Regions from separate parts of the Neobacillus niacini genome, predicted to be linked through region 1. Evidence: riboswitches for the same ligand, from Rfam matches in the RefSeq annotation. Region 1 holds a riboswitch; the other holds the start of a gene.
The links. A riboswitch is a leader RNA that binds a small molecule or an ion and turns the genes downstream of it on or off. The one in region 1 is predicted to bind cobalamin.
Positions count from the first base shown of each region.

Region 1 (17,349 bases):
TGTTAAACCCTTGTAAACAAACAAAGCGATAAATAACATATACAAAACGCATATTCCTGCAGCTTCAGTTGGTGTAAAGTATCCACTTAAAATTCCAGCGAGCAAAACCAAAGGTGCAAGTAAGGCTGGAAATGCCCGTACAAACTCTACTCTGAATGTTTTCCAAACAAATTTCTGTTTAATTCCATAGTTATGCTTTTTGCAGTAATAATAGTTATAGATCATGTAAACCACAGCAATAATAACACCAGGTATAAGTCCGCCCACAAGTGCAGCACCAATCGAAACACCTGCAGTTGATGCTGCAACAATCATCAAAATACTAGGTGGTATAATGGTCGCTAGCACCGAGGTAATAAGCGTGACTGCGGCAGAATAATCTAATGGGTAATTGTTTCTAGTCATTGCATTCGTTGTAAGACGTCCTGTACTCGCAATATCTGCTACGGAAGACCCCGCCATCCCTGCAAAGATAAGACTTGCTAAAATATTTACCTGGCCCAATCCACCCGTCATCCATCCTACAATGCTTTTCGAAAAATCAAAAATTCTCTCTGCAATACCACCTTCATCCATGATTAGGCCTGCTAATATGAACAATGGCACTGCAACCATGAGGAAGCTATTCATCGAACTATACATCGATTGAATTACTATACTTATTGGCACATCTGTGAAAAGAAGAATGGTCCCCACAACCGCAATACCCAGGGAAGTAGCAATCGGAATCCCGATAAACATCAGAATAAAAAATAAGAATAATAGTAAGATTGACATACTATTGCCTCACCTCCTCTTCCAGTAATGATCGATTATATAGTAATGATTGGATGATATTAATAATCCCCGTGACTGCGGAAAAGGGAACGCACAATCCGATTAACCACATTGGTAAAAGTAAGACAGAACTTTTTTCATTTGTACTGAATTGTTGTGACATTAACTCAATTCCTAAAATAAGCATGAAAAGGAAAAATCCAATCGTTGCAACGGAATAAATCCAAATGGAATGTTTTCGAATAAATTTAGGCAAATACTTTAATAACAGGGTGACCCTAGCAGATTCTGCCTCGCGGAAACCGATTCCAATTCCTAAATAAATCAACCAGATAAAGATAAAACGTGTTAACTCCTCTGTCCATGGGGCTGGTTGTCCGATTAATCTACCGATAATCTGCCACATTACGACAATAAAAATGGCAGCAGCTGTTACAGCAGCTAATGTATCAGTAATTTTATTAAAGAACTGAAAGAAGTTTTTTAAGTTACTCTTCTCATTCGTAACCATCGCGTTGCTCCTTTACTTCATTGTTAGGCGGCCATTTACTTAACGTGACCGCCTTCTTTAAATCTAGTAATTATTCACTTTTTCCAACAAACTCTAGTACTTTATCAAAGAATTCATCATCTTTTACTAACCCTTTAAAAGTAGGAAACGCTTTCTTTGAAACTTCGACGAAAAGCTGTTGTTGTTCCTTCGTTAACTCGTTAATCTTAACTCCTTCTTCTTCAAGGAATTCAACCGCAGCTTTAGCTTCTTTCGTATCATAATCTAAAGCCCAGCCTTGTATTTGTTCTGATGCTTCCGTTAAGATTTTTTGCTGTTCTTCTGTTAAATTTTTAAACTTGGATTGGTTGATTCCGACGACCCAACCATCAGCCATATGGTTAGACATCGTTAAGTATTCTTGTACTTCATATATTTTGGCAGTTTGTACAACACCAATTGGGTTTTCCTGTCCATCAATGGTTTTTAATTGTAATGCATTGTAAACTTCACCAAAGTCCATAGGAGTCGTTACAGCACCAGTCCCCTTAAAAAACTCAACCCATAATGGATTGTTTGGAACACGTAGTTTGATTCCTTTCAAATCTTCAGGTTTTGTTATTGGATTCTTTGAATTTGTAATTTGTCTAAAGTCGCGAGTCCAGTAACCAAGTCCTTGGATTTTTAATTTGGATACTGAGTCCAATAGTTCTGCACCAAGGTCGCCATTTAAGAAGGAAACGAATTGATCTTTGTCATCAAATAAGTAAGGGATACTAATTGCACTAAATTCAGGTATAAAGTTTGCATATAGCGATGTTGATAGTACAAGCATATCTAAGCTTCCTGCACCTAATTGTTTAACGGCAGCAGCTGGGTCTCCACCATATAGAGTTCCATTTGGATGTACCTTAATTTCGATAGAACCATTACTTTTTTCTGCCACAACCTTCGCAAATTCTTTTGCTGCTACTGATACCGAAGCTCCATCAGGATCTGGTGTAGACAGTGTAAGTGTTACCTTCTTTCCAGAACCAGATTTTTCTTCACCACTCGTCGTACTGCTGCAAGCTGATACTGCCAGTAAGAGAACCATCGCCAAAACCACTGATAAAAACTTTTTCAATTGTTTTTCCCCCTTATTCTTGACCGTAATTTGATAACGCTTTCTTTTTTTGTTGGATAAAAAAGAATTTTCGTTATCTATCAAATTTTCTGAAAATTCATTCTGTAAAACTATCATAACACATGGTGGTAATTTCCTTCAAGATTTTTTTAAAAAAAATGAATATTACTTTCACGTATGATAGTTAAAGGGAGTAGACAATTGTTTTCAACTTACACTTACATCTTTTTATCAATAGTTGATTTGCGCGTTTTTTGCAAATTATTATAAAATATTTCATACTGTTGGTTTGCAACTGCAGCAACTAACACGTCTATGATGGTTAACTGAGCAATCCTTGAAGAGATAGCATCCGTTCTGAATAACGTTTCATTGGAAGCAGTTTGCAAAACTATGTCAGAGATATTCGTTATTGGTGATTTAGACGAATTAGTGATACAAATTAATGTAGCTCCCGCTTCTTTTGCTAATTTCATAGCAGCTAACACCTCTGTATTTGAACCAGTATGAGAGATACCTATAACAACATCTTGCTCTGTGAGGACACTCGCTGACATTGCTTGGAGTACAGAATCATTATAAGCGAACGATTTGACACCTAATTTTAGTAACTTATGTTGGGCATCTAAAGCAACAGTTCCCGAACCGCCTGTTCCATAAAATTCGATTAATCTTGCTTTAGAGATAGCAACGACAGCCTTCTGTAGTTCCTCATCATTGCATACTTCAATTGAATCATACAAAGCTTGTATGTTAGACTGAAAAACCTTCTTCTTTATTACAACGACATCGTCACCTTTTTCAATCACTTCATGAATCTGTTTCTCGGGAGCAATTACTTCTTTTGCCAGATGGATCTTTAAGTCCTGAAAGCCTTTATATCCTAACCGCTTACATAAACGGACAACTGAAGATTCGCTAGTTTCACTTCTTTCCGCAACTTCAGTAATAGACAAATGAATAATCTCCTCTTGATTATGTTCAATAAACTCAACTATCTTTTTTTCTGAATCCCGGAGTTTTGACATCGCTGCGCTAATTCTTGTGAAAAATCCTGGATTTGTATTAATGTTTAACTCACTCACCTGTAATCCTCCTCTACAAAAATATTACTTGTATATTTAACTATTTTATAATAACTATTTAGAAATTATCTACATAAATTTACAAAGGCGATTATAAATTGGGCTTGTACACACAACTAAATGGTTAAATTATGATACTGTTTTGCAACAAACTCCCAATCACGTAAAAAATAGGACCATAAGTTTGGACGGCGCCTTACAGCCAGCGGATGGTAAGCAACAGTGGTTGGATATCCTTGAACATTGTGCCATGTACCTCGTAATGTTTTTACATCCGCTTCTGTGTTTCGAAAAAAAGATTGAACAGCGACATTTCCTAAACATAAAATCAATTTATGCTTTTTTTGCAGCAATTGTTGTTCCAAATGAACCATACAAGTTTGGCGCGCATCATCCTTGTCGTAAGCACGGACTGGTCTTCTTTTAAGGATATACGTCACATATAAGTCTTCCTTTTTTAAGCCTGCTTCACTTGCAGCTTGTTGTAATGTTTGTCTTGTTCCACAAACCATTGAATTCCCTGAACGGTCTTCCCTGGCTCCAGGATTGTCGAGGATTACCATGATTGGTGCTTCTGGATTTCCTTCTCCCCAGACCATGCGTGATCCGTGCTGATAAAGACCGCATTCACGGCAATTTTCAAAGGTTTTTGGAGTCGGTTCCTCTGGCCATAATTCAGGACAAAATGTAGACATACCTTCCATCTCCTGTCACTTGTTTTTAATTAATAGAATGCTTTTTATTCTTTCCAATAATCTATCACGTACTCAACTTGTTTTTGGTCCACCATATTTACTGCGTAATAAACGATATCTCTATATTTCATTTCTCGTATAGGATTTTTTCTAACATTGTGCAGAACTCTCATAACTGAAATATCGGGGAGGGTAAATGCCACTAAGATAATCGCCTTTTTTCCATTAATCCCCCAAGTACCTCTTGAACCTAAAACTAGAGGCAAGGGTTTATTACATTTGTGAAGATAATTGTAAACCCACTCTTGTTCGCTTAGATTTTTTTTATCCATTCAGCCCTCACCTTTTATGTAAAAAAACAGCCAATAAAATTGGCTGCTTCTTTAACGATCAAGTCCCTTTTTAGTCTTACCAAGATTATCATTCGGTGAGTCACCGGTACCATTTTTGCTTTTGCTATTAGGTGTTCCGTAAATTTGATTATCCGATGTTACTTTTGCACCTGTTTGAACATCATCTTTCGTCTTCATTCTGTCATCTCCTTTCGTTAATCAGTTATAGTATCTATAGCGTGTAACAGAAATATACAGAAGAGCTAAATCTATCATTTTAGATTGATTTTATGGTTTAATTAGAAGGAACTAACATAGAGGAGCTTTTAGATGAATCAAGAATTTCTTTATATTATTATTATCATTGCATTTGGGTATTTATTAAAACGTCTAAATATTTTACAAGAAAAAGATGGAGAAGTGATATCAAAACTTATTTTTAAAATTACCCTTCCCGCCTTGGTTCTTGTAACATTCGATTCCGTAAAGATAGAAACTTCATTAATCGTGTTACCGGTGATTGTACTGGTTTATGGAATTATAACTGCATTACTAGGATTATTAGTTTTTAAAAATGAAGATAGAGAATTAAAGGGTTCTCTTCTTATGCTTTCCTCCGGGTTTAATGTAGGCTTATTTGCATTCCCGTTAGTTTATGCAATTTGGGGAATAGATGGCTTAACTTATTTTAGTATGTTCGATGTTGGGGCGTCATTTGTCGTTTTTGGAATTTGCTTTATTTTTGCAAGCTATTTTTCAGAAGAAGGTCTCAAGCTTAATCCTGTGGAAATTCTGAAGAAATTGGGCAAATCTATTCCATTAATGACCTATCTAATTGCTAGTATTTTAAATCTAATCCATATCCAATTACCAGACATGATCATCAATGTTGCCAGCAAAATCTCTGGAGCCAATATGCCGTTGTCATTATTGTTATTAGGTCTCTTTTTAAATTTTAAATTCGATAAACAATTTATTAAACCTATGATAAAATTCTTAGCTTTCCGATATGGTTTAGGTCTTATTGTTGGTTCAGCGTTATACTTTATCCTACCCTTCGATACCATGTTTCGATATACCATTCTAATTGGACTGTTACTGCCGGTTGCAGCTTCTGCTCTTACTTTTGCAGTTGAATTTAAATATAGCACCAACAGCACTCGTTTCATTGCTACAATGTCAAATATAACGATTTTGGTTAGTATCGTTATTTTATATATCTTTGCTAACTTTATTTAGTAAAGACTCGAAACCCACTAAGTAGGTACTTAGTGGGTTGAAATTTGTTCAGATAAAATTGAATTTCAAAATTTGGGTAAATTAATAGTGGAGGTTATGAAAATGATTGTTTACCATGGATCGATTAGTAATTTTCAACATTTTAATAAAGAAACCGTCGTTCAAAATTTAAATAACGATATCAATACGATTGGATTTTGGTTTACTTCTGATATGAATGCAGCAAAACCTTTCGCAATTGGTTTTGAGACAGTGATTGAAGAATCTAAGAGTGAGTTCTGGGAGAATGGAGAATCAAAGGTCATCCAATATAACAGGCCAGTTAGCGGCTTTATCTATAAAGTGTATATAGATGAACCTAGTTTAAAAATTTATGAATCTACGACAGAGGAATCTTTTGATTTGTTTATGAGGGATCGTGACGTATATTGTAATTACTTAGGCGCTAAAGGAAGAAACGTTACATGGAAAGATAATGCCATCCTTTTAAATAAGGAAGAAGCTAATACAGAATTTCGTAAAAGCCTTATAAAACAGGGGTACGAAGGCTTAGTAATACAAAAGACACGGATACATAATATGATCACTGATTTGTATTGCATTTTTTCGGAGGACTCTTTGCTTATTACAGAAGTCTTGCCTTTAAATTAAGTGTGGACGGACCCTGCGAAGAGTCCATCCAATATCAGTTCAGTTCTCTAAAGATTCGCTGCGTTAAATGTGTCTCCACCCTCTATCGTACCGTTTTTGAATCCTTTATTAAACCATCGCTCCCTCTGCTTAGAGGTTCCATGTGTAAAGCTATCGGGAACTACATAACCTTGTGCTTTTTTCTGAATAGTATCATCGCCGACCGCATGTGCTGCATTAAGCGCCTCTTCAAGGTCACCTGATTCCAGGTAGCCCTTCCCTTCAGCATAATGCGCCCAAACACCAGCCAAGTAGTCAGCCTGCAATTCAAATCGAACCGAATACTCATTGGACCGCTTTTCGGCTGGTGATACGTTTTCACCACTATGTAAAAGCGTCTGGACGTGGTGCCCTACCTCATGGGCTATGACGTATGCCATCGCAAAATCACCAGGTGCTTGGAATCTTTGCTTCAGTTCCTGATAAAAACTTAAATCAATATAAAGTTTGTGGTCACCTGGACAATAGAAAGGTCCGACAGCCGAATTTGCCGCTCCACAAGCTGACTGAACGCTATCTGTAAACAAAACAAGCTTTGGATTTTCGTATACCATTCCTCTTTTCTCAAATTCAGCTGACCAAACATCTTCTGTATCGGCAAGGACTACAGAAACAAAATCTGCCAACTCCTCCTCTTGTGTAGAACCATTCATAGGAGTGTTTGAGTATGAATTATTCGTCGTTGGCGTACTGTTCAATAAATCCCCTGGATTACCCCCGAGCAGAACAAAGAGAAGCATGACTACAATACTGCCGAGTCCTCCTCCGATAACCGTTTTTCCACCCATGCCCATTCCTCTGCGATCTTCTACGTTTGAACTTTGCCGTCTTCCTTTCCAAATCATTATTTTATCCCCCTACAGTATTAATGATGAATAGTGTTTCCCCTTTTCTGATGTTTATTAAACAAACATCATGGTTTATTGACGCAAAAAAGTGTTCAGGAAATCGTTCTCCTGAACACTTTAGCGGTGATTATGGTTTTTATTTTTTTAGGTTTGTTTGATGTTGATGATTATTTTTATAGATATTTTTATAAAGGACGAATCTGGAGTCGGACCTTCTCGATTTGTCCTTCATTGACCTTATGAAGGACGAATCTCATCCGGACCTTTCTTGATTTGTCCTTCATCACTCTTATGAAGGACGAATCTTTTCCGGAACCTTCTTGATTTGTACTTCATCAACCTTATGAAGGACGAATCTCAGCCAGAACCTTCTTGATTTGTCCTTCATCACCCTTATGAAGGACAAATCTCCTCCGAAACCTTCTTGATTTGTCCTTCATCACCCTTATAAAGGACGAATCTCATCCGGAACTTTCTTGATTTGTCCTTCATCAACTTTTTATCCTCTTGTCCTTAAAAACCGACAATAAAATTTTTAGAAAGCTTATTCCTTCAGTCGAGGTTTTGCAGGATCACAATTTGGCGGATCAATGTTTGCCGATTCTGCTAGTTTCATTAGATAATAACATTCTTCCCGGTACATATGATCAGCCATTAACGGGGCAAATGTTCCCAATGCTTGGTTACTTAGTTCTAACTCTTCTATCTCTGTTAAAAAATTTTGAAATAATTTAATTTCTAATTGAGCGTCATTCGTCATTTTTGTTAAAGCTGGAAAGGCAGTCAAATTGGTTCTTAAATATCCTGCCAGCTCTACTGCTTTTAGATAAAAACCTTCGAAATCCTTCTTAAATGCCTTACTTTTCTCTCTTAGTTTCTTTTCAACACCATCTAAATTTGTATAGATAGCATCTGAATGACCTGCTGCGTCTAATAACCAAAGGAGGTGATGATGTAGTTCGTGGTAAACGGGAGGGACTTTACCCTCTTTTAAATGATTTAAAATCCTTACATATTCTTCTAACTCATTTACCATATGATTAATAAAAGTAGGTGATAGATGAATTTTGATTTTACCGACAAGGTGTTTTCTTAATAATTCTAATTTGAATTCCCGTAATTTTAGTACCTCTGGTTCCACTTGAGCTGTTAGTTGTGTTAGTGGTACGGATTTTGCGCGTTCTAGAAGTGTATCGAATATATTTATAAAATTTGCTGCCTGCTCAATCTCAATTTTTTGAATCGGGGCAAGAGCTTCAAAAATAAATCTAGAATGGTCACCTAGTATCTGGAGCCAAAAACGGTGTTCAAATCTGGCTGACCTTTCAAAACTTCATTCATGTCCATTCCTCCTAGGATAAAAATACCCATACTAAATTGATATTTATTCTCCTACGGCACGTCTTATGAACATTAGGTCTGCGGATAAATCATTTGCCTAACCGGATTTACTGGCGTATAGCCAGATTTACTGGCGTATAGCCAGATTTACTGGCTCATAACCGCATTTACTGGCGGATATCTATGCATACTAGCACGCAAAAGCAACGATTCAACAAACTTTTCGCAACGCTGTAAATCCTGACTTTGCGGCCGAAGCTCAACTTTCAAGGTCGCAGCTAAGTTTGTATGAACATACAACATGTCACGAAATTGATCAACACCACCGCAAAACATCGGATAGTTGCTGTCCCCTGTTCCAAATACAGCAGTCGTGATGTCCTTTCTGCTAATCGATTCAAACGCTTGATAGAGTTCCAACATTTCCTTTGGAATGTCACCATTTCCCCATGTATACGTTCCGATCGCTACTGCATCATAGTGACTTAAGTCAGATAAAGAAAACTCTTCTATACTATAAATAGCTATCACGACTGACCTAGTTAAAAAGATTCTATAAATCACTTCTGCCAATTCTTTCGTGTTTCCAGATACTGACGTATAAACAATCGCAACGGACAAATTACAGTTCGTCAAATCCATTGGACTGTGAGACCTTTGAATAGGTTCTGGACTTTTGCTCAAAGAAATCCGACTTTGTTTCATTCATCATTTCATCACCGAAAATTTGAATCCACGGCATCGGATTGTTTCTTTCTTCATAAAGATTTTTCAAACCAAGCTGTCTCAATCGCTTATTGGCTAGGTATTCGACATACCCTTCAAATTCCTCTATATCGATTCCTTTAATTTCAGCCAAAATATAGTGAGCCCACTCTTTTTCCAGCGCAACGGCTTCGTTAATGGTTTGATAGATATAGGTAATATTTTCATCTGTATGAAGCTCAGGATTTTCTGTTAACAGGATTCGAATGAATTGAGCAATAAAGTAGGCATGCTGCATTTCATCTCGTTGGATATAGCTAATCATTGTACTAGTTTTCAGCATTTTTTGCTGACGTGCCAAATGATAGAAAAAAGCAAAACCGGCGTAAAAATAAATACCTTCTAGGTTAATAGAGTTTACAGACAACTTAAATAACGTTTGTGGCGTTGGATATTGTCTAAAATCCTCATAGGCGTCTAAAATTAATTGGTTTCTTTTTCGTACAATGTGATCACTTTTCGCTTGATTAAATCGTTCATTTTGTTCGCCGATAGGAACTAGCGAGCTTAGTATATAAGAATATGATTCATTATGGACGGCTTCTTGCTGTGAAATAACAGCAAAAATCGCTTTAAAACTAGGGTCACTCACATAATCCATGACCTGACACATGGTTGGAGTCTGCAAGCTATCTAGTGAAGCAAGCTGCGTATTAATACGCAAAAATACATCTTTTTCATGATCACTAAGGAGATCCCATTGTTTTATATCATCCTGCATATTAATTTCTTGAGGTTTCCAAAAATTCGATAATAGAGTCTGATATAAGTCGTACATTTTTGGGTAGGCAATATCATTCCAGTTAAGAATTCCCGAAGACTTTCCATTTATGATTCCAGTGGACTTATTTGGAAAGTCAGGATTTAGTAATTTAATTTTGGTTAATGGTGTGTGAATCATCATTCTCAATTTCCCCCTATAGCCTAACTTTGACATGCTTCACATTCTTCTATCTCAGCTTGTGAAGTACTTCTTATGTAATAAGTAGTTTTTAAACCCTGCTTCCATGCTTCCAGATGAAGATTTAATAACTCTACTGCTTTAATATCGTGACGAACATAGAGATTGAAGCTTATCGATTGATCAATATGGCGCTGCCTGGCTGCGTTTTGCCTGATACTCCATGTCTGATCCAGCACATGCCTAGTTCGTCGATAAAAGTTGTAGCTGTTATGGTCTAAATCAGGTGCCGTTACTTTAAATTTAAAGTTTTTCTTCTCCTCTGCGTATTCAACCGCATACAAAGGATCAATCCCATCGGTGGAACCACCAATCTTTGCCGTAGATGAGTTTGGAGCAATCGCCATCATCCAGCCATTACGAACACCGTTACTCGAAATCTCCCCCATCAATTGGTTCCAACTTTCAGACTTATAGCCTTTACGTTCAAAATACTGGCCTGATTGCCATTCTGAACCATCAAATTTTGGATAGCACCCTTTTTCCTTCGCCAATTCCATCGAAGAACGAATCGTATAGTAAGCAATTTCCTCATATAGTCGATCTGCGTATTCAACAGCTTGCTCAGACTCCCAATAAATCCCCTCCAAAGCAAGAAGGTGATGCCAGCCAAACGTACCTAATCCCACAGGCCGATATTGCTTATTTGTCACTTCCGCTTGTCCAACTGAGATGGTGTTGAGATCAATGACATTGTCCAGCATTCTCATTTGAATCGGAATTAATCTTTCCAGCACATTCCCTTTTACTGCTTTTGGGAGATTAATAGATGATAGATTGCAGACAACAAAATCCCCAGGTTTTCGAACAATGACAATATTCCCATCTTCATCCTTATATTCTCTCACAATCGTTGTTGCCGACATATTTTGCGTAATCTCTGTACACAAATTGCTGCAATAAATCGACGCAAGTCCCTTTCCTCTTACATGTTTGTTTGGATTTTGACGATTTACCTCATCCCGATAAAACATATATGGAGTACCGGTTTCTAATTGAGAAATCATAATCCTTGCCATAATATCCATTGCTCGGTATGTTTTTCTTGGAAGAAGAGAGTTTTTTACTGCTTCTTCATATTTTTCTGTAAAAAACTTTTCATCACTCTCATCATAAAAATCTTCCAAGCCAAGGGGATTCCCGTCTTGATCCTTCCACCCCATAATTTGTTTTACTTGATGAGGACAAAAGGTATGCCATTCTCCAACACTTCGACCGTTCTCATCTACTTCTTCTAGTTTCTTCATAAACAAGTCAGGTATCGAAACTCCCGTAAAAATATCATGAGCCTTTCGTCTCTCGTCTCCGTTATTGGTTTTTAAGTCTAAAAAGCCATTCATAATATCTTTATGAAAAACATCTAAATAAACGGCGATGGCTCCCTGCCTTTGCCCAAGTTGATCGACACTCACAGCCGTATCATTAATAAGGCGAATCCATGGTACCACCCCAGAGGAATTACCTTTAAACCTTTTAATATCTGAACCTAATGCACGTACCTTTCCTAGATAAACACCCAGACCACCACCGTCCTTACTTAATCTAGCAATATCCCAATTATTCAAATAAATCCCATCTAAAGAATCGTCTACAGTATCAATAAAACAAGAAGAAAGCTGGCCAAAACTTTTTCCGGCATTTGATAGAGTTGGAGTAGCAACAGTCATATATAAGTTACTCAGTGCCCAGTATGCTTCTTTTACAAGATTTAACCTGTTTCTTTTTTGTTCCTTTCTCATTAATGTCATGGCGATGATCATAAACCGTTCTTGAGGCAGCTCGTATAGATTTCCCTCGTAATCTCTTGCCAAGTAACGATCTGCCAGTAAAAACAACCCTATGTAATTAAACAAACGGTCCCGCTCAGCTGTTATTTCTCCGCCTAATAATTCAATCTCTTCTTCCGTATAATCTTGTATTAACTCCTCTGAATAAATTCCTATTCTAGTTAATTCAGCAACCAGAGTGTAAAAATCTCCGTATTTTTTCTCAGCCTTGTACCCTCTGCTGCTTGAAGCATATTGATAAAGTTCCTGTAAATACAGATTTGCTGCTAGAAAGGTCCAGTTTGGATCGATCATTGAAATTTGATTTAAGGCATAGAAAAGTGATTGTTCATAGATTGATGAGTCTTCAAGACCAGCAATCTTTTTAACTAATTCAGTAGTGTCCAAATTATATTTTTCAGTTGCACTTTTCACAGCTGCTAAAACTGAATCCTTTTCTGTATAAGTACTGTTTATTGCCATGCGAAGGTTCCTCATTTCTTTAGGTAATAACTTCGTGAGTGAAACGACAAAAAACCCATCTATGAAGATGGGTTTGATAACGTGGAATAATCTAGTATACAGGCTCATTCACTGTAATAGCAGGATACCCTCGTTATATCTCCCCAGCTCCCGAAGAAGATAATACGTAATAGAAATGGCAGGTCTCCTGACTTGTGCTTCACCCTACTCAAATCCCTTCCCGTCCGTAGACAGTGGATATGATTATTTCGTCAGCACTTACAGTTGCGGGTACAGTTCTGGATTCTCACCAGATTCCCTATTAAGTCTAAATAGACACCATTTATATTGGTCATTATCTATATTTAGTGTTTCTGATTAAAACAAACACTAAATATTGTATAGCTCCCACTATAATATACTATTTTCACTTTGACAATAACAAAATTAATTCTCTGAAAATGATGTACGAATGTTTTTTTATATGTTATATTAATTGGCAATTACATATCGTGTAAGATTTGGTGCCAAGCTTATGCTTGGCTTAAAAGGGAAGAACGGTGTAATTCCGTCGCTGTCCCGCAACTGTAATTCGGAGTGAATCACGCAAACCACTGTCTTTTGACGGGAAGGTGTGAGGAGCATTGATGATAAGCCAGGAGACCTGCCAATGTCTAGTACACACCAGATACCTACGTGGAAATAGGTGGTGACATTCATTTGTACGACAAACGAGTTAAGAACAGTATTGTTTTTTACATACTTTTAACTTGATTGTATAGCCATTTCCAGTTGTCGGAGATGGCTTTTTTGTATTTGGAAATATGTAAAGATAAAGGAGGAATCGTAAATGAAATTAGCTAGTACAGCTATTGGTTACCCCTACATTGGCGGCAATCGAGAATGGAAACGATGTGTGGAATCTTTTTGGAAGGACGAGAAATCGGAGGAAGCGTTTATCTTTGAGATGAAGACCATTCGCTTGAATCATTTGAAGCATCAGCAATCATTAGGATTAGATATCCTTACCGTTGGAGATTTTACTTTTTATGACCGTATGCTGGACCTTGCCACTATGTTCGGTTTAATTCCAAAACGTTATAAGTGGACTGGCGAAAAGGTAAATCTTAGGACATATTACTCGATGGCACGTGGAGTTGACGATGTTGTCGCTTCAGAGATGACAAAGTGGTTTAATACAAACTATCACTACATTGTACCTGAATATGAAGACCAGCCACTTAGATTAACTCAAAACTACCTTTTAGATTACTTTTTAGAAGCAAAATTCGAGCTAGGATTAATTACAAAGCCGACCATTATCGGCCCCTATACCTTTGTCCAACTTTCTAAAGGGTATGATTCAATTTCAAAAGCCTCATTTATTTTAAGACTCTTACCTCTTTATGTTCAGGTACTCCAACAACTTGTAGATGCTGGAGCTCAGTGGATTCAAGTAGAAGAACCAGCATTAGTCCTTTCACTAGCACCTGAAGATATCAAACTAGTTCAACAAATATATAAACAATTAGCTGAAGAAGTACCTGCAGCGAAACTGATGTTACAAACCTATTTTGAAGGACTATCAGCGTATGAAGAGCTAATACAATTACCTGTCGCTGGAGTTGGGCTTGATTTTATTCATGGTGCTGATCAGAATATGGCTTCACTCCGTAAATACGGGTTCCCACAAGATAAAGTATTAGGAATTGGGATTATAAATGGGCGTGATATTTGGCGTGCAAGTTTAGCTGAAAAAGCAATGATGACAAAAGCTATTTTATCCTTAAGCGGTGTACAAGAAGCGTGGGTTCAATCTTCTTGCAGTTTACAGCATGTACCTGTCACAACCAAATCTGAAAAGACTCTGGATAAGACATTACTAAACGCATTATCCTTTGCCGATGAGAAAGTCATCGAGTTAACGCATATAACATCCTTCGTTTCAGATGAGAATTGGTCTGGAAGTAAAAGTGTGTCACAAAGTATCGTGGCCATTCAAGCCTTAGAGCAGCATGAGGCAAGGAAAAATCCACGTGTGAAGGAGCTTTTATCACAAGTTAGACAAGAGCATTTTACACGTCCAATGCCCTTTAAAGAACGCCAACCAATACAGCAAGAGGCTTTGCAATTACCGGAATTTCCAACAACAACAATTGGAAGCTTCCCTCAATCGGAACAAGTAAAAAGAACTCGTACAGCATGGCGCAGAAGTGAAATAACAGATACTGAATATGCTGAGTTTTTGAAAAGTGAAACCGCACGCTGGATTCAAATCCAGGAAGAAATTGGCCTTGATGTCTTAGTACACGGTGAATTTGAACGAACCGATATGGTGGAGTACTTTGGTGAAAAGCTAAAAGGATTTGCTTTTACAGAAAAAGCCTGGGTGGTTTCCTATGGGTCACGTTGTGTGAAACCGCCGATTATATATGGGGATGTCGAGTGGACATCGCCAATGACTGTGAAGGAAGTAGCGGAGGCACAGGAGCTAACGTCTAAGTATGTGAAAGGAATGTTAACAGGCCCTGTCACCATCTTAAATTGGTCTTTCGTTCGTGATGATCTTTCGCGTGAACAGGTAGCCAATCAAATTGCCTTAGCGTTAAAGGAAGAAATTCAAGCATTAGAAAGTGCTGGCATTGCCATTATACAGGTAGATGAACCTGCTTTACGTGAAGGCTTGCCGCTTAGAAAAGAGGATTGGAACGAATATTTGTCATGGGCAGTAAATGCATTTAAACTCGCGACTTCTAGTGTCAGAAATGAAACACAAATTCATACGCATATGTGTTATTGCGAGTTTAATAACTTTATAGAGCCGATTCGTGCCCTTGATGCAGATGTCATTTCAATTGAAACCTCTAGAAGTCATGGAGAATTGATTCAATCACTAAAACAAAATCCTTATGAACTTGGTATTGGGTTAGGTGTCTATGATATACACAGCCCGCGGATCCCAAGTGTAGAAGAAATCGACACCATCTTAAAAGACAGTTTAGAGATTATTTCAAAAGAACAATTTTGGGTGAACCCAGACTGTGGTTTAAAAACTCGAAATGAAAACGAAACCATTGCCTCATTAAAAAATATGGTGACAGCTGCTCGAAAACTTCGTCAACAGCAACAGCAAACCGTTTCCTAAAGGCTTCTTAGAAAAAAACAGGCTCCAAGTATTCCTAAGAGCCTGTTTTTTCTTGATTATTTATATTTTTTGTCAAAGTCAAACTCAACTTCCTCAAGTTTAACCATTTTTGTTTTCTTAATAAGTTTATATCCAACATATAAACTTAGGAAAAATGGAATACCTAAGTAAGCTGCTACCACTCCGCCCCAATCAATTTGGTCAGCAAGAAAGGCTTGGAAATTTTGAGCTAAGATGACGATAATTCCACAAGCAATCGCAAAGATCGGCCCAATCGGAAACCATTTCGCCTTATAAGGTAACCTGTCTAAAGAATGCCCTTGAGCCATAAGAGCTTTACGGAACCGGTAATGACTGATGGAAATACCCAGCCAAAAGATAAATCCTGTTATACTGATTGCATTCATTAACCAAATATAAACGGTACCATCTCCAAAAAATGAAGCTAAAAAGGCAAGCGCACCTATTGCACATGTTAGAATCATACCAGCAACCGGAACACCACGGTCGTTTAGTTTCCCAAAAATCTGCGGTGCTTGTCCCGCTTTCGCCATCGAATACAACATCCGTGTCGAAGCATACAAGCTAGAATTACCAGCAGATAATACGGCCGTTAAGATTACTGCATTCATAAGTGACGCAGCAAAAGCAATCCCTGCCTTTTCAAATATGAGGGTAAATGGACTGACCATCACACTATCATTTTGTAAATTCGGATTGGTATAAGGAATAAGAAGACCGATTACAGCAATCGCCAAAATATAAAAAATCAAGATTCTCCAGAAAACATTTTTAATCGCCTTCGGTACATTTTTCGCTGGATCCTCACTTTCTCCTGCGGTAACCCCTACGATTTCTGTACCTTGGAATGAAAAACCTGCTGCAATAAAAACAACAAATACACTTAAAATACCGCCTGAAAAAGGAGCTTTATCCACTGTGAAATTTTTAAACCCTACTGCTTCTCCTCCCATAATGCCGAAAATCATCAGTAAGCCAACAATAATAAAGATAACAATCGCTGATACTTTAATTAAGGATAGCCAGTATTCCCCTTCCCCATAACCCTTAACAGATAAATAATTTAATAGAAATATAAGTGCTAAAAATGATCCACTCCATACCAAAGAAGGGCTATCCGGAAACCAGAATTTCATAATCATCGTTGAGGCGGCTAACTCAGCTGCAATGGTCATCGCCCAACTAAACCAGTACGTCCATCCAATTGCAAAACCAAATGCCGGATCGACAAATCTTGTGCCATATGTGCTAAAGGAACCGCTTACAGGCATAAAAGCAGCCATTTCTCCTAAACTAGTCATGATAAAAAAGACCATTGCGCCAACTATTGCATATGCAAGCAATGCTCCACCGGGTCCGGCTGAACTGATCGCTGCCCCGCTGCTCAAGAACAGTCCAGTACCAATCGCACCTCCGATTGAAATCATCGTTAAATGCCGGGATTTTAACTCTCGTTTTAATGTTTGTTCATGCTGTTTATTCACTGAATGCTGGAATTTTTCCATTTCACGTTCTGGTAACATGTACCTCAGTCCTTTCATTTTTTAATAGAAAGCGATTACAGACAGATCATTGCATTACCTTGTCGTATGTACGGACCCCTTAA
Region 1 covers NZ_CP183883.1:4,579,299-4,596,647, forward strand. Annotated here, with positions in the region: gene ACN6MT_RS22610 (TRAP transporter large permease) at 1-777, opposite strand, end outside; gene ACN6MT_RS22615 (TRAP transporter small permease) at 779-1,288, opposite strand; gene ACN6MT_RS22620 (DctP family TRAP transporter solute-binding subunit) at 1,359-2,393, opposite strand; gene ACN6MT_RS22625 (MurR/RpiR family transcriptional regulator) at 2,612-3,478, opposite strand; gene ACN6MT_RS22630 (uracil-DNA glycosylase) at 3,595-4,173, opposite strand; gene ACN6MT_RS22635 (hypothetical protein) at 4,218-4,505, opposite strand; gene ACN6MT_RS22640 (hypothetical protein) at 4,557-4,703, opposite strand; gene ACN6MT_RS22645 (AEC family transporter) at 4,836-5,744, shown strand; gene ACN6MT_RS22650 (hypothetical protein) at 5,847-6,395, shown strand; gene ACN6MT_RS22655 (neutral zinc metallopeptidase) at 6,443-7,279, opposite strand; gene ACN6MT_RS22660 (DUF2935 domain-containing protein) at 7,827-8,570, opposite strand; gene ACN6MT_RS22665 (flavodoxin domain-containing protein) at 8,771-9,265, opposite strand; gene ACN6MT_RS22670 (ribonucleotide-diphosphate reductase subunit beta) at 9,246-10,292, opposite strand; gene ACN6MT_RS22675 (ribonucleoside-diphosphate reductase subunit alpha) at 10,313-12,598, opposite strand; cobalamin riboswitch at 12,758-12,936, opposite strand; cobalamin riboswitch at 13,083-13,264, shown strand; gene metE (5-methyltetrahydropteroyltriglutamate--homocysteine S-methyltransferase) at 13,428-15,722, shown strand; gene ACN6MT_RS22685 (amino acid permease) at 15,779-17,248, opposite strand.

Region 2 (15,670 bases), 210 kb from region 1:
GCAACAAGAGGAAAATCATGACACTGTTGAGGCAGATGAAAATGGAGCTGAATTACGTGAATTCGGCATTGGGGCTCAGATATTAAAGGATTTAGGGATTAGTAAAATGAAGCTATTAACGAATAATCCGCGAAAAATAAAAGGAATCAAGGGATTTGATCTTGAAGTCGTTGAAACGGTAGCTTTGCAAATGGAAATTAACGAGGAAAAGGTAAAATAAAAACGATATCTATTACACAAAAATGTTGGAGGAATTATAATGGGACATATTTATGAAGGTCATTTAGTTGGAACAGGTTTAAAGATAGGAATCGTTGTAGGTCGTTTTAACGAGTTTATTACAAGTAAATTATTAAGCGGTGCCCAAGATGCCCTTAAAAGACATGGGGTAAGCGAAGAAGATGTTGAAATTGCTTGGGTACCAGGTGCATTTGAAATTCCTCTAGTGGCTCAGAAAATGGCCATTAGTAAAAAGTATGATGCAGTTATTACATTAGGAACGGTGATCCGCGGATCTACACCACATTTTGACTATGTTTGTAATGAAGTTGCAAAGGGCGTTTCAAGAATTAACCTGGATAGCGGTATTCCTGTTATTTTTGGTGTCTTAACAACAGAATCGATTGAACAAGCAATTGAGCGTGCCGGAACGAAGGCTGGAAATAAAGGCTGGGATGTTGCAACTGGTGCGATTGAGATGGCAAATTTATTGCGTAGTTTCGAATAATATAAAGTTTTTGACGAAATTTGCATAAAAATATAGCTTTCATTTTTATATACTATATAATAAGTCTATCATAAAAAAATTATCGAAGAATAGGTGCTGGAAATCTTAATGATTTTTAGCTTAAAAGGGAAGTTGGTTAAAATCCAACGCGGTCCCGCCACTGTAAATGTGAGCAACCTGCATAATGTCACTGTCAATTTGATGGGAAGACGCAGGGAGCAATGACCATGAGCCAGGAAACCTGCCTAATCTTGTGCCCCAAAAAGAACCTACGAGGATAGGGAGGTGTGGACGACTAGAGTCATTTTATAATGGCATTTAATCAAACCAACATCTCTACGTGACGTGGAGATGTTTTTTTGTTTGATTTTTTCGGGTGCAGTTTTTTGTGATATATTTTGACAGAAGTCATAGGGGGAAGAAAAATGAAAAAATTATCATCGTTATTATTGATTCTTTTGTTCACAATAGTTGCTTTAACAGCATGTGGTGAACAAAAGGAAACAGGTAAGAATGAAGGGAACAGCAGCACCGAGCAAAAAGGAGAGGAAACAGCTTACCCTGTAACCATTAAAGATGCAGTTGATAATGAGGTTACGATTAAGGCAAAACCTGAAAAAATCGTATCATTGATTCCTAGTAATACAGAGATTGCATTTGCACTTGGACTTGGAGATCAAGTTGTAGGTGTGTCCGATTTTGATAATTATCCTGAAGAAGCAGCCACAAAAGAGAAAATCGGCGGGATGGAAATTAATATCGAAAAAATAATTTCATTACAGCCCAATCTAGTCTTAGCACATGCTTCTGCAATGAATGGGACAGAAGGCCTGCAACAGTTAAAAGATGCGGGGCTAACGGTTTTAGTTATAAATGATGCCCAAAATTTTGAGCAGGTCTATGATTCGATTGCTATGATTGGAAAGGCAACAGGTGAGTCCAAGAAAGCAGACGAACTAATTAAGAGTATGAAAGACAAATTGGCAGAAATTAAAGCAAAGGCTGGAGAAATCAAAGAAAAGAAAAAAGTATTAGTAGAGGTATCTCCTGCTCCTGAAGTGTTCACAACAGGAAAAAACACATTTATGGATGATATGATTACGTTAATTAATGCTGAAAATATTGCAAATGACCAAGAAGGCTGGATTAAAATCGATCAAGAAGAGATGATTGGCCGAAATCCAGATGTCATCATTACTACATATGGTTATTATACGGAAAATGCCGCCCAGCAAGTGTTATCCAGACAAGGCTGGGAAAATGTCAATGCCATTAAGAATAAGCAAGTCATCGATGTAGATTCTGATCGTGTGACCCGCTCTGGCCCAAGGATTGTTGAAGGAGTCGAGGATCTTGCAAAGGCTGTCTATCCAGAAGTTTTTAAATAATAAATTAATAGCCTATGTTATTGCAGGAAGTTTCCTCCTCTTTTCCGTTTTATTAGGAATTTCGATAGGGACCGTTTCGGTTCCTATCTTCACCATTATTCAAATCTTGATGTCAAAGCTCTTTGGAGTTATATCAATTGATCAAATCGACCCGATGTTTTCAAGTATCGTTTTAAATATCCGGCTGCCACGAGTCATTTTGGCTGGATTAGTAGGGGCGTCTCTCGCTATTGCTGGCGCAGCCTTTCAAGGACTTTTAAGGAATCCTTTAGCAGATCCATATACTTTAGGCGTATCATCCGGTGCATCTGTTGGGGCAGTATTAACTCTATTTTTTCAACTATCACTTCCAATCATAGGCAGCTTTACCCTTCCATTACTCAGTATTTTGTTTTCTTGGGCTACCATTTTTTTAGTTCTCGCATTTGCTCGTAAAATTGAACGCTCGATGAGAGTGGAAACCATTATCTTAACGGGAATCATTTTTAGTTCCTTTCTCGGTGCCTTCATTTCACTTATGATTGCCTTAACGGGCGATGAGCTAAGACAAATTATTGGCTGGTTACTCGGAAGTGTATCGATGAGAGGCTGGGAATACATAAGAATTATTTTACCTTTTTTTGTACTTGGTTCTATCATACTTATTTTCAATGCCAAAGAATTAAATGCCATGTCCTTTGGTGAGGAACGTGCCCACCATTTAGGTGTAAATGTTCAAAAAAGAAAACTGATTATCCTAACAGCAGGGTCGATATTAACTGGAGCGGCGGTTGCGGTATCAGGAACAATTGGATTTGTTGGGCTGGTAATACCGCACCTTTCAAGATTATTATGGGGACCAGACCATAGGCACCTGCTCCCATTATCCATCCTTACTGGAAGTGGTTTTTTAATTCTAGCCGATTTAATCTCAAGAACAATTATTTCTCCAACTGAGTTGCCGATAGGAGTCATAACGGCATTAATTGGTGCCCCGGTATTTGCACTAATTCTATTACAGAGAAAAAGAATGGAAAGAAGTGGATAAAGGGATGCTTAACATTCAACATGTTGCAGGCGGGTATTCAGATGAATATATACTGAAAGATATTTCTTTTGAAGTTCAAAAAGGTGAATTATTCGGTATCTTGGGACCGAATGGAAGCGGTAAGACCACCTTATTAAAAATGATCAGCGGAATCTTGCCATTTGTATCAGGAGATATCTTCATTAAAGGCAGGAGCCTGAAGGAGTATCATTCAAAACAGCTTGCTCAAATTGTAGCTGTTTTGTCTCAGCATTCATCACAATCTTTTTCCTATACTGTAAAAGAAACAGTTTCTCTTGGCCGTTATGCCCATCAAACTGGATGGTTTCAGACCTGGGGAGAAAAGGATGAAAGTATTGTCCAGAAGGTCATGAAGCAAACAGGCATCATTTCATTACAGAATAAAACGATACAAGAACTTTCCGGCGGGGAAAAACAAAGAGTATTTTTAGCGCAGGCATTGGCCCAAGAACCTGAAATTCTCCTATTAGATGAACCAACGAACCATTTAGATCTATCCTATCAAAAAGAATTATTGGATTTATTAAAGAATTGGACGGCAGAAACAGGACTAACCGTCCTATCCATTTTTCATGATCTAAACCTTGCAGGCTTATATTGTGATCGATTGCTGTTGCTCGAAAATGGAAGTATTAATATAAACCATATTCCGAACGAAGTGCTTCGGGAAGAAAGAATACGAGCTGTTTATCATACAGATATCCAGAAACATCCTCATCCAAGAGTACCTGCACCTCAAATGGTGTTATTACCCGAAGAGAGGCATGAAAAGAAGATATTACATATTAATGAAGGTTTGTTACAAGTAACAGATGAGTTTATTGAATTAAAGTCACCTGGTCCATTAAGAACAATGTCTTCCGGTGTTGTAGGTTCCGGAACAGGCTGGCACCATGCTTTTGTCAATCGGCATGTTGGAAAGGACTATAACTGCAGCGATCACAGAGCCGAAATGGCTGCCTACTTAAAAGGCAAAGGCTTCGAACCTTCTGAAACAGTAGGAATGATGACCGCAGTCTTCCTAGAAGATGTAACATTTAAGTACTTCGAAGAGGAAAGTTTCTCCTTATTTGTTGTCGTCACTGCTGGTGTTGGGAACGCAGTAGACGCATCCAAAAGTGAATTCCACACATTTGAAGCGGTGCCAGGCACCATCAATACGTGGATTTTTGTGAATGGTGAATTAACCGAGGAAGCATTTATTCAAAGTATTATGACAGCAACCGAAGCAAAAACCAAAGCGCTTCATGATCTAAACATTCATGATGTGGTGACAGGTACCATTGCAACGGGTACCTCAACAGATAGTATTTTAATTGCTGCTACTCAGACTGGTGAGTTGTTGGAGTATGCGGGGACGATTACGCCATTAGGCAAATTAATTGGAAAAGCTGTTTACGAATGCACTGTTGAGGGTGTCCGAAAATCTCAAAAGAGGAAAAGATTATGATTGTTCATCATTTAATTGCCATTACCATAGCGTATTTCATTGATAAGGTTGTAGGAGATCCACCCCATTGGCCGCATCCTGTAAGATGGATAGGAATGTTAATATCATTTTTTGAAAAACGCTTAAATTATGGAAATAATAAAAGATTGAAAGGGGTCGTAATGCTCCTTTTTGTTTTATTAATTGTATTTTTGACTGTCATGGTCGTTGTTGTATTAAGTTATCAGCTTCATCCGATTCTGGGGATTGCTGTTGAAAGTATCATTATTGCGACAACTATTGCGCAAAGAAGTCTAAAGGAAGCAGCTCTAGATGTATATGGTCCCTTAGAGGCGGGTGATCTACCTGGAGCAAGAATAAAATTATCTTACATTGTTGGCAGAGATACGGAAACATTAAATGAAGGTGAAATCGCGCGAGGAGCAATCGAGACAGTTGCCGAAAATACGAGTGACGGGGTGACTGCACCGTTGTTCTGGGCCCTAATTGGGGGTGCGCCGCTGGCAATGGTCTACCGTGCAACGAATACCTGTGATTCGATGGTAGGTTATATGAATGATAGATTTAAAGAATTCGGCTGGGCATCTGCTAAATGGGATGATGTGATGAACTGGATTCCTAGCAGAATAACCGGAATCACCATGTTAATAGGAAAAAAACCGTTAAAAATGGACTATCAAAAGGCGTGGAAAATTTTATTCCGGGATGCAAAAAAGCACCCGAGTCCAAACAGCGGGTGGGGAGAAGCGGCTGTTGCTGCAATTTTAGGCGTTCAGCTTGGCGGAATTAACTATTACAAGGGAGTCATTTCAAACCGGGCTAAGATGGGGGAGCCTTTAGTACCTATTCAGGCAGAGCATATTTTATTAGCAAACAAGATTTTAGATAAAACGGTTTTAATATTTTTATTATGGTTATGGATAGGAGGGATGATTTATGAATTTGCCATCACATGGTTCGAATCCGCAGCACCTTTATAAATCACTTGGACTTTCGCTCCCAGAGAAATATGTTGATTTTAGTGCAAATATTAATCCACTAGGCCCGCCCCCTGCCTTAAAAGATAAATGGAATGAGTTCTATCAAGAAATTACCGTGTATCCAGATCCATTTGCTGAAAAGCTTAAGAATAGAATTGCCCAAAAAGAACAAATTTCTGTTGATTCCATTCTAATTGGAAATGGAGGAGCAGAACTTATTACACTTATTACGAGGTTTCTCTCGGGGAAAAAGGTTGTAGTGGTAGAGCCTTCTTTTTCTGAATACGAAAAGGCATGTTGTGCTAACGATTGTGAGGTCCAGTATCATCAATTGGAGGAACCAAATTTTGAATTAAGTCTGGATAAATTACTTCCAAGTTTAATGAATGCAGACGCTTTATTTTTGTGTAATCCGAACAATCCTACTGGCATTCAATATCCAGTGTCAACGGTACTTTCAATCATTCAGGAATGTGAAAAACAAAATTGTTTTGTGATTTTGGATGAAGCTTTCTATGATTTTTTAGTAGACTATGAATCTTTTATTCCATATATCAATACGTTTTCAAATTTAATCATTATACGGTCAATGACAAAAATGTTTGGTATTCCCGGCCTTCGTCTAGGATATATGGCTGCATGCCCAGCTTTAATAGCGGAAATTAGCAAATACCAGCCGCATTGGAGTATCAATACCATTGCCTTACTGGCAGGGGAACTATGTTTGCAAAATGAAGAATATGTTAAAGAGACTCAAGTCTATATTTCGGAAGAACGGGAAAGGTTATTTCCATTTTTTAAGAAAAATCTTTTTCAGGTTACTTCCTCGCAAGTTAATTTTTATATGTTACGTGATTCAACTCTAAAAGAACAAAGTACCTTATTTGAATTCCTATTACAGAAGGGAATCATTCCCCGCCATACGTTTAACTTTCCTGGTTTAGAAGGAAAGTGGCTGCGCTTTGCTATAAAAAGTAAGGAGGAAAATAGTAAATTAATGGAGGTATTGTTGGAATGGCGCCAGCTTCCTTAATTTTTATTTCAGGCGGGGTAAGGAGCGGGAAAAGCAGTTTCGCTGAAGAAATGGCTTTAAAACTCGTAAACGAAAATGGCGGACAATTAAACTATTTAGCAACCGGTGTGGCTTCCGACCCGGAAATGCAGGACCGAATTACAAAGCACCAGCGTGACCGAGAGGGTGGAAAGTTTCGTTGGAGAACGATTGAACAGTCACAAAATATTGGTGAGAGTGCAAATCTTTTTAACAATGAGGATATTATTCTACTTGACTGCGTAACGACCCTTTTAAATAATGAACTGTTTTCTTCTAATCAAATATGGGATGAGTCTTTCTTAGCAGATGTAATGAAAACAATCTCGACAGGCATAAATAATATACGAGATAGAGCAAAAGTTTTAATTGTTGTTAGTAATGAGGTTTTCAATGAATCAATATCAGAGAATGGTCTTGTTTTCTCCTATGCGCGAATCCTTGGAAAAATCCATCAACAGTTGGTGAAGGAAGCTGATCAAGCCTTTTTAGTAGAAGCAGGAATACCGATCCACATGAAGGGAGATAGAAAATGAAAGGAGTTATGATACAAGGAACAGCCTCTGATGTAGGTAAAAGTCTCATTGTGACAGCCCTTTGCCGAATGTTTGCCAATGAAGGTAAAAAAGTTGTACCCTTCAAATCTCAAAATATGTCCAATAACTCTTATGTGACAAGAGACGGGAAAGAAATTGGGAGAGCACAAGGAATTCAGGCGGAGGCTGCAAAAATTGAGGCAACTGTCTGGATGAATCCTATATTATTAAAGCCCCGTTCGAATCAAGATTCAGAGATCGTGTATTTGGGTAAGTCGTTGAAAACTCTTTCTGGCAGAGGGTATCGGGAAACTTTTTACGAAAAAGGGCTAGATGTAATAAAGAAATCTTTAGACAGGTTATCAAATGAATTTGAACTAGTGGTCATAGAAGGGGCTGGAAGTCCGGTTGAAATCAACTTGAAGGATCGCGAACTTGTGAATATGAAGGTTGCTGAGCTTGCGGACGTTCCAGTTGTTCTTGTTGCAGATATCGATCGTGGCGGAGTTTTTGCTAGCATTGTTGGTACGCTTGAGCTTTTAGAGCCAGAAGAAAGGCAAAGAGTGGCTGGAGTAATCATTAATAAATTTCGCGGAGATATCAGCTTATTTGAAGATGGGATTGACTGGTTGGAAAAGAAAACCGGTATACCCGTAATAGGTGTTCTTCCATACGTTGAGAATCATATGATCGATGGCGAGGATTCCTTGTCAATCGACAATCATTTTTCAACGCGTAAAAAGGGAACCCTTGATATCGCCGTTATTCAGCTTCCGTTTATCTCGAACTATAGTGATTTGGAGCCTTTTTTGTATGAGGAAGATGTGTCCATCCGCTGGGTGAAGCACGCTTCTGATTTTGGTCAACCGGATGCTGTTATCATTCCTGGTACGAAGAGCACGATGAATGACTTAAAGAGTATAAAAGATAGAAAGTTAGACGTTTTAATACAAAACCATATTGAGAATGGCGGTTATATAGTTGGTGTTTGTGGTGGTTATCAAATACTCGGGAATGAAATCATTGATGAAGCTGGTTTAGATACGGGAATACCCAATCGTAAAGAACAAGGACTGGGGTGGATACCAGCGACGACAATCTTTTATGAAGAAAAAGAAACGGTCAGAAGTGCTGGTGTATACCACGAACATACAGGTTTGTCGCCTGATAGAAAGGTAGAAGGGTTTGAAATTCACTTAGGAAAAACCATTTTACACAAGGAAAGCTGCTCATTTCTATTGCTTGAGAATGGAAACGAAGAAGGATATTATGGCAGGAATGGTCAAATCATTGGGACGTATCTTCATCATCTTTTTCATAATGACGACTGGAGAAATACTTGGCTAAACCTAATCCGGAAAAGAAAAGGATTACATACGAAAGAAACCACGTGTATTAAAGAATACAAAGATAAACGATATGACGATATTGCTGCTCGAATGAAGGAACATTTAAACGTGGAGTTGTTAAATGACATCATCATCAAGTGGTGCCAGAAATGAGAAAGTTTCTAAAGGGTTTCTTGATTAATCTGCAATTTTTCACTGCCATACCAATTCACCTTGAATTACCAATGGACAAACATCATCTAAGAAGCGCTGTTCAAGCTTTCCCGCTGCTAGGTTTGTTTCAAGGATGCCTATATGCTTCCTTTTTTTATCTATTGCTGGAATATACACCTTTTTCCAATCTCGCGGCAGCATTCTTGTTATGGATAATGAGTATTTTGTTAACAGGCGGAATCCACTTGGATGGCTGGATGGATGCAAGTGACGGTTATTTTTCATACAAAGACCAGCAAAAGCGACTACAGGTCATGAGCGATCCAAGAACTGGTGCATTTGGTGTCATCTCGGTCATTGTTTTATTAAGCAGCCGTTTTCTATTTATTTATGAGATCACTGTAAATGTACATGCTACTTCTTATCTGATGATTGCCGCAATACCTCTATTAAGTAAAAGCGTTATGGGGCTGCTTTTATTAACCGTAAAGTCAGCAAAAGCAGAAGGACTGGGAGTGCTTTTTCAGAGTGCCGCAGCACCAAAGGATTTATGGACTTATTTTATATATATCATTGGATTCTTTGCTCTCTTGTTTTGGGGTGGTGGTGGATTTTATTACTTTTCCATCATGATTGTTATGGCAGTTATTATTTTGCTTTTTTGCCGACAAAAAGCGATAAAGTGGTTTGGTGGAATTACGGGTGATATTTTAGGTGCAGCAGTAGAAGGGACTGAGTTGTTTCTATGGATGACACTGTGGTTATTGCATTATTTCGTCATGGCTTAACGGAGGAGAATAAACGGAAAGCCTATCTAGGGTGGAATGATTCCCCTCTAGATCCAAAGTCAAAGGAAATTAGCACAAGCGAAAGCTACGATTTATATTATTCTAGTGATTTGCGCAGGTGCATTACGACTGGCACTATACTTTTTCCAAATAAACATTTAAATCTCTTATCTCATTTACGAGAGATGAATTTCGGTAAATGGGAAGGAAAAACCTATGAAGAATTAAAAGAAGTTCCCCAATACCAACGTTGGCTATCGGATCCTAAATCTTACAGTCCTCCAGAAGGAGAGTCATTTGGAGAATTCACAAGCAGGATTTCAATGGGGTGGGATAAGATTACTGAAACGATTCTCTCTCAAAACCATCACCGATGTGCAATTATTACTCATGGTGGAACAATTAGATATTTATTATCAAAATTTGCACCTCAGGCTGAAGACTTTTGGTCGTGGCAAGCACCTCATCATCAAGGCTATGAACTGGTTTTTGAAAGAGAAGCATTAAGGAGGCGTGACCGTTGCACTTTATTACGGGAGGTGCCTTTAACGGCAAAAGAGCTTGGGTAAAGGAGAAGTACGGACTAAATGGTACTTGGTTTTCAGCCTATAGGGACCATCAGCTGAAGGCTGACATTATTCAAATAGAAAGTAATTTGCTCGTTCTTGAGGGTATTGAAATTTGGTTGAAAGAGTTAACAAAAAACTATGATTCTTACAGGTGTCTTGAAATCTGGAATACGACCCTGAACCATTGGCTTACTTGGGAGAAAGCAGACGTTAGCCGAAATCTTGTCGTGGTTGGGAATGATATCACAAAAGGAATTGTCCCAATGGAGAAAGAGAATCGAGTATGGCGTGATGTAACAGGCTGGGCTTATCAAGACCTTGCAGCTAAAGCAGATAAAGTAGACATTATTTGGTATGGATTAAATCAAACAATCAAAAAAACGGGGGATGAGAAGTTATGAGACTTTATACGAGAACTGGTGACAAAGGAAAGACTAGTATTATTGGAGGAAGAGTCGACAAGGATGACATCAGGGTTGAAGCTTACGGAACGGTTGATGAGGTAAATTGTTTTGTCGGTCAGGTAGTGACAGAGCTTGATACTGAAATTTTTAAAGATGTATTAGCTGATCTTGAGAAGATTCAACATGAATTATTTGATTGTGGCGGGGATCTTGCCAATGTTTCTGATAAAGTTGAGTATAAGCTGGAAAAGGAAGCGATTGACTATCTAGAAAACAAAATCGATGAATATATTCAAGAAGCTCCAGAGCTGGAGAAGTTTATTTTACCCGGCGGAACGAAACCGTCTGCGTCAATTCATATTGCTAGGACAGTGACAAGAAGAGCTGAGAGATTGGTTGTTACGTTAATGAAGACCGGAGAGAAAACGCCTGAATTAGCACTAAAATATCTTAATCGTCTTTCCGACTATTTCTTTGCATTAGCAAGAGTGGTAAATTATCGACTCAATGTAAAAGATGTAGAATATGTAAGAAGTGCAAATGTTTTTAGAGATGGGAAACGTAAAGATGAAAAGTAGAATGCTAAGTTTACTGGCATTGTTTTCAGCATTGTCTGCAGTTGGCGCTGCTATTAAAATACCTGCAATTGTAGGCAGTGTGGCTTTTGATGTTTTTCCAGCATTACTGGCTGCTGCCTTGTTAGGCAGCGGGGCAGGAGCAATTGTCGGTGCTTTAGGACATTTGTTATCTGCTCTCATCTCAGGTTTCCCATTAGGGCCCATGCACCTGTTGATCGCAATCGAAATGGCTCTGCTTGTCTATATTTTCGGTGTACTTTATAAAAAGAATAAAAAGGGCACTGCGAGTATTCTATTTGTTCTTGCAAATACATTCGCTGCACCTCTGCCCTTTATCTTTATTATGAATATAGCTTTTTATACAGCACTCGTTCCGTCGCTGTTAATTGGTTCAATCATCAATACAGTTATTGCTTTAGTGGCAATTCCGAGACTACGAACTTTAGTGAAACCAGATATATTGAATCATGATGTGAAATTATGAGAGATATCATTACGGTTCCGTTAACGAGTGAAGAGTCGCTAATCATCGCAAGCGATAATAGCGGTGCAATTGGCATGAAAGCAGCAGACCTTGTGCAGGTTTCGTACGAAACAGTAGCATATTACTCGTTTAGAGTAGCTGCAATGGAATGTATCGCAGCAGGAGGGCTACCATTTTCCGTTGTCGTTCATAATTTTTGTGGAGATAATGCCTGGGGCAATATAGTAAAGGGTATCAAAATTGGTTTAGCAGAATTAAACCTCGAGGATGTTTCGATAACAGGCAGTACAGAAAGTAATTTTTCTTTACAACAATCTGCGCTAGGATTGGTCGTTCTCGGTAAAAAGGCTATAACAATAAATTCGGAAAAATCTTTTTCTAATGAGCTGATGTTCGCTGTTATCGGCAGCCCATTGGTGGGGAATGAAGTAATGGACCAACGAGACCAGGTTGTACCTTTATCCATTTTCGGGGAAGTAGCTAAACTTGATGACATCATGGTTTGGCCTGTTGGTTCAAAAGGAATCTTACATGAGTTTAATCAGATGTTTACCGATAAAAAATTTACAGAAGATATGCTTGATACGAATCTTGACGTATTAAAATCATCTGGACCTGCAACCTGTTTTATTATTGCCTTTGAAAAATATCAAGAAGAGGCTTTGAAAAAAATGGCCGCTGCATATTACCATTTCATAAAAATAGCACGCCGTTAGGGCGTGCTATTCCTTTAATTCTTGCAGTTTTTGAATGACGTTATCAATTCGTTTTCCAATTGAAAACATAACATCCTCTAAGCCTTTTTTCCACACTGGGGCTTGTTCCTGAATCTTTTCACCGAGCTTTTGGGCATTTTGATTTAATTCCTCTTTGATTTTTTCTGCCTGTTCTTTTATCTCTTCTCTTGTCTGTGTTTTACCAGCTAATTGGTCATTAATCGAAACGACATCAAAAGTCTCATTTTGTATATGAGGGATTGATGATTTCATGATTTCTTTAAAAATGGGGACAACATTACCAGAACCGCTGCTTGGGAGATAATGCTGTCGATCAGTTTGGTCATAGCCTATCCATATCGCTGCGACTAAGTTAGGTGTGTAACCGACCATCCATTGATCTTTCGTTCCGTTTATATCATTAAAGGGAAGTTGTGTTGAACCTGTTTTTCCCGCGATTTGAACATTAGGAATATGTGCGTTTTTCCCGGTACCCGATTCTACCACATTCAGAAGCATGGCTGTCATCTTATCAGCATTTCCCTTTGAAGTTACTTTAGTGGTTTCTGGTTCACGTTCCGCAATGATATTTCCGGTAGGGCCGACAATTTTTGTGATCAGATGGCTGTCTTGTCGCTTTCCGTCATTTGGGAATGCGGAGAATGCATTCGCTAATTGAAGTGGAGAGACTCCTTTGCTCATCCCACCTAGGGCGATTGCCAAGTGTTTATCTTCCTCTTCAACTGGTAATCCAAAGGTTTTGAGCTTGTCTAAGCCTTTCTTGAGACCAATCTCATTTAAGAGCCACACTGCTGGCACATTTAAGGAATCTTCCAAAGCCTTATACATCTGAACCTTACCCTGATATGTTTTTGAGAAATTTTCAGGGTTGTATTCTCCAAAAGAAGTAGGCTCATCAACGAGTTCTGAATCAAAAGTGTAGCCCTCCTCAAGGGCAGGTGTATAAACGGCAAGGGGTTTCATCGTTGAACCTGGCTGGGCCTTTAATTGGGTAGCACGGTTAAAGCCTCTAAACACATGTTCACCACGTCCTCCAACTAGAGCCAGTACACCTCCCGAAGCCGGGTCCATTAAGACAGATCCACTTTGAACAATACTATTACCAGACCCTCTTGGAAACAGGGATTTATTGTTGTTTACCTTTTCGAGTCCAGTTTGCAGGTTTTGGTCTAATTCTGTATAAATTCGGTAACCCCTCGTTAATATCTCTTCCTGTGTTAATCCATATTTAGAGATTGCTTCGTTTAGGACCGCATCCACATAATAAGGATATTTACGCTCGACAAAACTACCGGATCCACTTTTAATTTCAATTTTTTCTTTCTTTGCCGATGTGTATTGTTCCTTCGTAATCATCCCAAGTTCATTCATCTTGCTAAGAACGACATTTCTTCGTTTCATTGCCGCGTCATAATTTTTTGTTGGGTCAAGGTAACTCGGTGATTGCAATAACCCAGCGAGCAGTGCTGCCTCGCTAATGGTAACATTCGTAATCTCTTTATTAAAATATCTTTTTGACGCATTACTGATTCCCCATGCACCACTGCCAAAATATACTTGATTTAAGTACATTTGTAGGATTTCATCTTTTTTATAGACCTTCTCGATCTTCACTGCTAAAAATAACTCTTCTGCTTTCCGTTTATAGGTTTGTTCAGGAGAAAGTAAGGCGTTTTTCGCTAATTGCTGTGTTAAAGTACTGCCGCCGCCCGTAATATCTCCCGCAAATAAATTGTTGAAAAAAGCCCTCGTAATGCCTTTAATATCAAATCCATTATGTTCATAAAAGCGTTCATCTTCAATGGCGACCACTGCACCAGGAACATATTTCGGGAGCTCTTCAATCGTAATCCCCCCAGTCCGATTGGTCGCAACATTTGTCGCAACACTGCTATTGCGGTCATAAATGACAGTCGGTTGGCTTAGACCTTCCTTTAATGACTGTACATTCGCTCTAGTTGCAAGCCAGCCGAAATAAACAATGGTTACAAGAACGACGATTAATATGATTAATAATAAAAACTGTGTAATGTGCTTCTTTTTCCAGAAACGAACAGTCATTTCCCAATAGGGGCGTAGTTTTTCCATTTTGTCTCCTTACTTTCAAAGGGATTTTTGCTTTATTCATTATAATTTTTTTAGCAAAAAAACTCCAATCATAGCCTTTTATAATGAATACACAAAAATTTCGTAAACCTGTAGGGGTTTGATAATAACTCATCGTCTATTAAGGTGAAGTAGGGACACAGGAGGATATTATGATTACGATTAACCATTTAAGTCATGAATTTGTGGTTGGTAAAAAAGGAAAGCAAACCTTTATACCTATTCTTAAGGATATTTCTTTTGAGGTTGAAAAAGGGGAGATTGTCACGATTGTAGGCCGTAGTGGCTCGGGTAAATCCACTTTATTAAATCTGGTAAGTGGTTTTATTCGTCCGAAAGAGGGCGAAATTTGGATTAATGGCGAGAAGGTTTCGCAAATGAATGAATCAAAATTTGCAGATTTTAGAATTAAAAACCTTGGTTTTATTTTTCAAAGCTTTCAGTTGATTCCTAGTATGACAGCCTTTCAAAATGTGGAACTACCATTAATTTTAAAAGGAATCAGCGAAGCAGCAAGGAAAAAACAGACAGAGGAAATGCTTGCAAAGGTTGGCTTACTAGATTACCAGGATCATTATCCCGGAGAATTATCAGGGGGACAACAGCAAAGAGTTAGTATTGCCCGTGCTTTAATCGTGAATCCACCTATCATTCTAGCGGATGAACCAACTGGAAGTCTTGACAGTGAAACGGAAGAAGATTTATTGAAGTTTATCAAGGAGTTAAACACCGATTTGGGTATAACCTTCTTAATCATTACACATGACGAAAAGGTTGCTGCGATTGGTCACCGAACGATTGAATTAAAAGACGGACGAATAAAAGAGGGGGTGCTAGTATGAAGCTAAAAGATCAATTCCGTTTCGTCCGCCAAAATATGAAGAAAAACAGAACAAGAGTTTATATGACGATCCTAGCCACAGCAATGGGCTGCGCCTTCTTAATTGTCCTTGCTTCTGTTGGCTTCGGATTACAAAAATCAGTGGTTAAGGAAATAACAGAACGACGAATCATGACTCAAATAGACGTCTATGGTCAGGAAACAAGTGAGAATGGAGGGTATCGTCAGTTAGATGGTAAGGACGTTCAAATATTTGAAGAGATGTCTGATGTAAAAGCGGTAACAAGAAGAATAATGCTTCAGCAGGAAGCAAAGTATTCCATTGGAGATTATCAGCAGAGTGCGCAAACAGTGGTAGCGAACTTTCCATCTGAAATTAGTGCTGGTTTTGAATTGTCAGAGGGCAGCCTTGCTAAGGATAAGACTGAAGTAGTAGTCGGTTATAATTTTCCGCTTAACTTAGCTGTTCAAGGTGAACAAA
Region 2 covers NZ_CP183883.1:4,374,512-4,390,181, reverse strand. Annotated here, with positions in the region: gene ACN6MT_RS21720 (bifunctional 3,4-dihydroxy-2-butanone-4-phosphate synthase/GTP cyclohydrolase II) at 1-220, shown strand, start outside; gene ribE (6,7-dimethyl-8-ribityllumazine synthase) at 260-727, shown strand; cobalamin riboswitch at 802-991, shown strand; gene ACN6MT_RS21710 (ABC transporter substrate-binding protein) at 1,153-2,115, shown strand; gene ACN6MT_RS21705 (FecCD family ABC transporter permease) at 2,081-3,142, shown strand; gene ACN6MT_RS21700 (adenosylcobinamide amidohydrolase) at 3,147-4,613, shown strand; gene cbiB (adenosylcobinamide-phosphate synthase CbiB) at 4,610-5,593, shown strand; gene cobD (threonine-phosphate decarboxylase CobD) at 5,550-6,626, shown strand; gene ACN6MT_RS21685 (bifunctional adenosylcobinamide kinase/adenosylcobinamide-phosphate guanylyltransferase) at 6,608-7,180, shown strand; gene ACN6MT_RS21680 (cobyric acid synthase) at 7,177-8,682, shown strand; gene cobS (adenosylcobinamide-GDP ribazoletransferase) at 8,679-9,470, shown strand; gene ACN6MT_RS21670 (histidine phosphatase family protein) at 9,440-10,039, shown strand; gene ACN6MT_RS21665 (bifunctional adenosylcobinamide kinase/adenosylcobinamide-phosphate guanylyltransferase) at 9,991-10,440, shown strand; gene ACN6MT_RS21660 (cob(I)yrinic acid a,c-diamide adenosyltransferase) at 10,437-11,021, shown strand; gene ACN6MT_RS21655 (ECF transporter S component) at 11,011-11,505, shown strand; gene ACN6MT_RS21650 (ATP-binding protein) at 11,502-12,221, shown strand; gene ACN6MT_RS21645 (PBP1A family penicillin-binding protein) at 12,228-14,330, opposite strand; gene ACN6MT_RS21640 (ABC transporter ATP-binding protein) at 14,501-15,190, shown strand; gene ACN6MT_RS21635 (ABC transporter permease) at 15,187-15,670, shown strand, end outside.
Region 2: linked by a shared signal. The riboswitch ahead of ACN6MT_RS21710 (ABC transporter substrate-binding protein) and the one ahead of ACN6MT_RS22675 (ribonucleoside-diphosphate reductase subunit alpha) in region 1 are both predicted to bind cobalamin.